3 regions of the Pseudomonas sp. PGPPP1 genome follow, and region 3 is predicted to be linked to each of the others. Evidence: riboswitches for the same ligand, from Rfam matches in the RefSeq annotation. Region 3 holds a riboswitch; each other region holds the start of a gene.
What was found. A riboswitch is a leader RNA that binds a small molecule or an ion and turns the genes downstream of it on or off. The one in region 3 is predicted to bind cobalamin.

Region 1 (2,259 bases), on a different contig from region 3:
AAGGCGTGTCCAAAGCCATCGCCGACCCTCGCGTCGCTGCCGTCACCCTCACCGGCAGTGTACGTGCCGGTATCGCCATCGGCTCCCAAGCCGGCGCCGCGCTGAAAAAATGCGTGCTGGAACTGGGCGGCTCCGACCCGTTCATCGTGCTCAACGACGCCGACCTCGACGCTGCCGTGCAAGCCGCGCTGATCGGCCGCTTCCAAAACAGCGGCCAAGTCTGCGCCGCCGCCAAGCGCCTGATCATCGAAGCCGGTGTGGTGGACGCCTTCACCGCCAAGTTCCTGGAGGCCAGCCGTGCGCTGGTGATGGGCGACCCGACGTCTGCCGCCACCTACATCGGCCCGATGGCCCGCTTCGACCTGCGCGACGAGCTGCACGGCCAGGTCCAGGCCACCCTGGAAGAAGGCGCCACCCTGCTGCTGGGCGGCAATAAAGTCGCAGGCGCAGGCAACTACTATGAGCCGACTGTATTGGCAGACGTCACCGACCAGATGACCTCGTTCAAACAGGAACTGTTCGGCCCGGTGGCATCGATCATCACCGCCCGCGACGCCGACCATGCCGTGGCCCTGGCCAACGACAGCGAGTTCGGCCTCACCGCCAGCATCTTCACCACCGATGCCGCAAAGGCTCGGGACATCGCTAATCAACTGGAAACCGGCGGGATCTTCGTCAACGCGTTCAGCGTGTCCGACCCACGGGTAGCCTTTGGCGGGATCAAGAAAAGCGGCTTTGGCCGTGAGCTGTCGCACTTCGGCGTACGCGAGTTCTGCAACGCGCAGACTGTGTGGCTAGACCGCAAATAACCTGTAGTGAGCGGGCTTGCCCCGCGCTGGGGGGCGAAGCCGCCCCAACAAGGCCGCTGAGGTGTTTCAGAAAAACCGAGGCGCCTGGGTTTAGGGCGGCGTCGCCCCCCAGCGCGGGCAAGCCCGCTCACTACAAAGTTCCCGTAAATCACTGTGATCGACTACCATACCGCGCCGGTTCCCAAACGGGACTAATAGGGAATCCGAAGCGCGACCCCTCGCGTCAATCGGAACTGCCCCCGCAACTGTAAGTGCCGAGCCTGCTCCTCAATGCCACTGGACCCCGTCCGGGAAGGCCGGAGCCTGGCGATGACGCATGAGTCAGGAGACCTGCCGGCCAAGCGTTATGACTCACCGGCGGGGTGTCCGGGAAGGACATCCTTGCCCTGCCCCTCGGCAGCGTTCATGGCTGTATTTCCACACCGTACCTCCCCAGCTCACTGTACGGTTCTCACGGAGATTGCCCCATGCTGCCACGCGTTACCGCCCTGCTCACCGGCCTTGGCTTCTGCGCCCTGGCCCAGGCCGCGCCCACTCACTACCCGCTGACAGTGGAAAACTGCGGCAGCAGCCTCACCTTCCAGCAAGCGCCCGCGCGCAGCGTGACCATCGGCCAGGCTGCCACCGAGATGCTCTACGCCTTGGGCGTGGGCGATACAGTGGTCGGCACTTCGTTGTGGTTCAACAACGTATTGCCGCAGTTCAAAGCGCAGAACGATAAGATCGAACGCCTGGCCAACAACGAGCCGAGCTTCGAAGCGGTGATCGCCAAGCGCCCGCAACTGGTAGCCGCCGAACTGGAATGGGTAGTCGGCCCCCAAGGCATGGTCGGTACTCGCGAGCAGTTCCACGAATTGAAAATCCCCACCTACCTGCTGCCCTCCGACTGCGAAGGCAAGGACAACCTGGTGGGCGCCGACGGCACGCGCCTGGAGCCGTTCCGCATTGAGACGATCTACAAAAGTATCAGCCAGTTGGCTGAGATCTTCGACGTCCAGGATCGCGGCCAACAGCTGAATGACGAACTCAAGGCGCGCCTGGCCAAATCCATCGCCACCGCGCAGGGCAAAGGCCTTAAGCAAGCCAGCGCCTTGGTATGGTTCTCCAGCTCCGAAATGGCCAGCGACCCTTACGTGGCTGGCCACAAAGGCATTCCGCAATTCATGCTGGAGACGCTTGGCCTGCACAACGTGGTGCAGTCAGATGAAGAGTGGCCCGCCGTCGGGTGGGAGACCATCGCCAAGGCCAACCCGACCTTTTTGGTGATCGCGCGCATGGACCGCCGCCGCTACCCCGCCGACGACCATGAAAAGAAACTCGCCTTCCTGCGCAGCGACCCGGTCACCCGCAACATGGACGCGGTGAAAAACAATCGCATCATCATCCTCGACGCCCTGGCATTGCAGGCCAGCATCCGCATGTTCGACGGCCTTGAACAACTGGCCACGGC
Region 2 (2,259 bases), on a different contig from region 3:
CAAATGACGGCTTGGCAATTCGATCCCGGTCTCGCGGGACAACGCACCGTACCAACGCAGGCCTTCAGTGAGACTGCCTTCCAACAGTTGCGCATGACGCAGGGTACCAACGCGGTTGGCCAGCACCCCGGCGAACGGCAAGTCCGGCTGATAACGGGCCAGGCCGAGGGCCAGCGCACCAAACGTCTGCGCCATGGCGGTGCCGTCGATCACACCCAGTACCGGCACGCCGAAGTGGCGCGCCAGGTCAGCGCTGGAAGGTGTGCCGTCGAACAACCCCATCACCCCTTCGATCAGGATGAGGTCGGCCTCCCCTGCCGCTTCCCACAACAGGCGGCGACTTTCCTGCTCGCCCACCATCCACATGTCCAACTGATACACCGGCGCACCGCTGGCGCGCTCGTGGATCATCGGGTCGAGGAAGTCCGGCCCGCATTTGAACACGCGCACCTTGCGCCCCAGGTTGCGGTGCAAGCGGGCAAGGGCTGCGGTGACGGTGGTTTTGCCTTGGCCGGATGCCGGTGCGGCGATCAATACGGCCGGGCAGTGACGGGGCTGATTCAAAGTTCGACGCCCTTCTGTGCCTTGATACCGGCTTGGAACGCGTGCTTGAGCATGCCCATTTCGGTGACGGTGTCGCCCATTTCGATCAATTCAGGCTTGGCGCCACGACCAGTGACCACCACGTGTTGCATCGGCGGGCGGGCTTGCAGGTCACTCAGTATCTGGTCCAGGTCGAGGTAGCCGTGCTTGAGGGCGATGTTCAGCTCGTCCAGCACGACCAGGCCAATGGAAGGGTCCTGCAGCAACTCGCGGGACACCGCCCAGGCCGCTTCGGCGGCGGCGATGTCGCGTTGGCGGTCCTGGGTTTCCCAGGTGAAGCCTTCGCCCATCACGTGAAAGCGCACTTGCTCAGGGAAGCGACGGAAGAACAATTCCTCGCCAGTGCTGTTGCGACCCTTGATGAACTGCACCACGCCGCACTGCATACCGTGGCCCATGGCCCGGGCGAGCATGCCGAACGCGGAACTGCTTTTGCCTTTGCCGTTGCCGGTCAGCACCAGCAACAAGCCACACTCATTGGGGGAATTGGCGATGCGCTCGTCGATCACGGCTTTCTTGCGCAGCATGCGCGCCAAGTGGCGTTCTTCACGGTCGGGGGAATCAGTCATGGCAGCTCTCCGTTGGGGCTGGACAAAAACGGCGGGCAGGAAAAAGACAATACAGACAGCCAAGCATCGCCCACCGTGATGCTGTTGGATGCTCCGGGCCGGTCTCCGGGCTCATGAGTGGCGCTCTATCTGGAGAGCAAGCCGACGTTGCGCCTTCCCATATCGCAGGCGATACAGTGGCAAAAGGCAGCGTCTTGACTCATTTACCGTTGCGGGGGCAGCGCCGGAATCGCGGCAGCACTGTGTACAAGTGCGCTCACTCACCGGCTTCCCTGTTTCACTCTGTCGACCCATGGGTCACAGAGCACCTGGAACAAGTCGCGAAGGGTAGTGGGTTGGGGGTGGAGCGTCAATTAAAGCCACCACAAAACAAATATGGGAGCGGGCTTGCTCGCGAATGCGGTGGGTCAGTCAATATATTCGGTGACTGACACTGTGCATTCGCGAGCAAGCCCGCTCCCACATTTGAACGTGGCTAGTTCAGGGATTACGCGCCAAGCTGCCTGGCAATACGCGTTTGGCACTCAGGTAAGCATTCTGCCAATACGCCTTGGATAAGGTATCCAGCTTCACCGTTCCGCCGGTTTGCGGCGCGTGTACGAAGCGGCCCTCACCCACGTAGATCCCGGCATGGCTGACCTGCGAGCCACCACCGGTGGCGAAGAACAGCAAGTCGCCGGTCTGCAGGTTCTGTTCGCTGACATCCTGGGCGCGCATCACGATCAATTCGCGGGTGGTGCGCGGCAGGGAGATCCCGGCGGCATCGCGGAAAACAAAACCGATCAGGCCACTGCAATCAAAGCCTGAGTCTGGCGTATTACCGCCCCATCGATAAGGCGTGCCGACCAGGCCCAGCGCGCGGAAGAGCACGTCTTCGGCAGCAGGCGAGTAATTCTGGGTGGAATAGTTGAACACCGGCTTCGGCTTGACGGCCACGGGCGCGGGTGGGGGACGGCTTGCGCAGGCGCTGATGAGCGCGGCGCAGAGAATAAGGATCAGGCGGGCCGAGGTCGACATGTGCAGAACAATCCTGGTCTGGATGCGGCTTTCGCTGCCGAACGCTGAAAACCAGAACGCGCAAGCAAAG
Region 3 (2,259 bases):
CAGATTCAGCGCATTGGCCAATGCCAGTATTCCTGGCTCGTCTTTTTTCAAATCGATACTGGCCAGCGCAGTAATGCTGTCGCGCTCAATACCGCCCTCGGCGAGGGCGGCATCAAACAGCTCCAACAGGGTATGAACATCACAACCCCGTTGGCAGCCCAGGCCGACCACTCGCGTCATGCCGAGTATTGTTCATCACGATTGCGGCGGAACAACCAGGCGCTGATCAGGCCTAGGGCCAGCCAGAACACCACGTTGGTCAACTGCGAAGCGATCTTGAACTGTGCTTCCAAGGCTTCCGGGGCCAGCATCGAATGCACCTCCGGCTGCGGCGCGCCGATCACGTGCGGCACCACCAGAATTGCCAGGCCCAGCGCTTTGAGCAGCCAGTTGCGACCGAACACCACCAAGGCGATGCCGGCGGCGGTGGACGCAGCGGTGCCGATCCACCAGATTTGCCGTTGTGCCAGGTCAGCCGCGGCAGTGCCCGGCAACTCAGGCGGCAGGCCCATGGTCGGCGCCAGCACGAACGTCGCGTAACCGGCCAGGCCCCAGAGCAAGCCTTGGGCGGTGCGGGTTGGCGCACGCAGGGTGTAGAGGCCGGCCAGCATCAAGGCAAAACCCACGGCAACCACCAAATTGCCGCCTGTGGTGGACAGCACGCGCTGCCAGCCATCTTCCGGCTCCCAGGCTTCGGCGTCATGGGTGTGGGCCGCGGCGCCTTCGGCATGCTCATGCACCACTTCGGCAGCAGCCGGGGCTTTTTCATAGGTTTCTGCCTGCAGAATCAGCGGGGCAACCCAAAAGCTTTGCAGTAGAGTCAGCAGCAGGGCCGCCAGCAGGCCGGTAAAACCTGCGGTTTGCGCGATACGCTTGATCATGTCGACAGGTCTCAGTGGCACGGGAACGCGGCGCTGTGGCGGGTATCGTGGGCAGCGTTGTGCACCGCCTCGATATGCGAGAACCCGGCGAAATACACCAGACACGCGCCGAGGATCGACGCACCGATGGCGGCGGTCAGGCGTTGGCTCAGGGTTGAGGTGCTGCTGTTGGCGTGCGAGGTGCTGCTGATGATCGACATGGCGCGTCCCTTCTGGGTTTCGGGGTGACACGAGCGCATGAAAACCCCGCGAGCCAGGCACGCAGGGTTTCGAACAGCGCCCGCCCACCGCGGGTTTGTTATCTGATTTTTTCGGGCCGGTCTCCGGGCTTGCGAGGGGAGGCTCTTGTAAAGAGTCAGCCTGAAAACGTCGCCTTCCCATGCTGGGGCACAGTGGATATAACGTTTCGCTCGCTTACCGTTGCGGGGGCAGCACCGGACTTGCCATAGGGGTATGGCTCACCGGTTTCCCGTTTCACCCTTTGCAGGGCACCCGAAACAAGATGTGTAGGAGAGCATGGGGGTGGGAGGGGAGTCAATTGGGATGTGCTTTGGATTGGGGTCATATCCGTTATTTAGGTAGCGGCGACTATTGGTTCCGCTCTTACAGCGGCTCACTTTTGAAAAGCGCAAAAGTAAGCAAAACGCTCTTGCCCCAACACTCGGCACCTCGCTTAGGCTCGGTGTGCCCTCACTCCGGCTTTGGAGCGTGGGCCGCCGCGATGGGCCATCCTTGGCCCAGCGCGGCTAACCCGGCGTCCTGCCGTGTTACCCACGCTCCAAAGCCTGCGTTCGGCCAGCGTGTTTGACGGGGCGCCCCAGATCAAAAGCAAGAGCGCGGCGGCCTGATAGCCGACCGGTTAGTGTGTGCCGATCAGCATACAAATGTATTAGGTGAGTAGTGGCTTGCTCTGGCTCTGGCTTTGTTTTTGATCTTGATCTTAGGCGCCCCGTTAAACACGCTGGCCGTAATTCGACATGGATTTGGGGGGTAAACCGGCAGGGATGCCGGTTTAGCCGCCCCGCGCCATGGATGGCGCGTGGCGGCGGCCCCCCAAATCCATGTCGGATTACGGGCATGCCGAGCCTAGGCGAGGCACCGAGTGTTGGGGCAAGAGCCCTTTGGTTACTTTGGGGCTTTTCCAAAGTGAGCCGCCGTAAGGGCGGAACCCTAAGTGGCCGTTACCGAAGAAACGGATATGTACACCAAGCCAACCAACCCAACCCCATCATTGACCATCCCCCAAGCACTGCGTAGCCTTGCACCCTCGAGGTTCTTCGGCCCCAGCCGAAGCTAAGAAGGGAACGCGGTCCAAGCCGCGGCTGCCCCCGCAACTGTAAAGGGTTCAGCTGACTGCCACGCCACTGCCGACAAGGCG

Region 1: linked by a shared signal. The riboswitch ahead of CFE47_RS14830 (ABC transporter substrate-binding protein) and the one ahead of CFE47_RS05240 (CbtB domain-containing protein) in region 3 are both predicted to bind cobalamin.
Region 2: linked by a shared signal. The riboswitch ahead of cobO (cob(I)yrinic acid a,c-diamide adenosyltransferase) and the one ahead of CFE47_RS05240 (CbtB domain-containing protein) in region 3 are both predicted to bind cobalamin.

What each region holds. Positions count from the first base shown of each region.
Region 1 is NZ_NKIG01000011.1:165,073-167,331, reverse strand. It holds gene CFE47_RS14835 (aldehyde dehydrogenase family protein) at 1-809, shown strand, start outside; cobalamin riboswitch at 968-1,161, shown strand; gene CFE47_RS14830 (ABC transporter substrate-binding protein) at 1,277-2,259, shown strand, end outside.
Region 2 is NZ_NKIG01000010.1:60,969-63,227, forward strand. It holds gene CFE47_RS13545 (cobyrinic acid a,c-diamide synthase CobB) at 1-564, opposite strand, end outside; gene cobO (cob(I)yrinic acid a,c-diamide adenosyltransferase) at 561-1,172, opposite strand; cobalamin riboswitch at 1,252-1,499, opposite strand; gene CFE47_RS13555 (C40 family peptidase) at 1,653-2,189, opposite strand.
Region 3 is NZ_NKIG01000002.1:145,372-147,630, reverse strand. It holds gene CFE47_RS05250 (cobalamin biosynthesis protein) at 1-180, opposite strand, end outside; gene CFE47_RS05245 (CbtA family protein) at 177-881, opposite strand; gene CFE47_RS05240 (CbtB domain-containing protein) at 893-1,081, opposite strand; cobalamin riboswitch at 1,179-1,392, opposite strand; cobalamin riboswitch at 2,135-2,259, shown strand, end outside.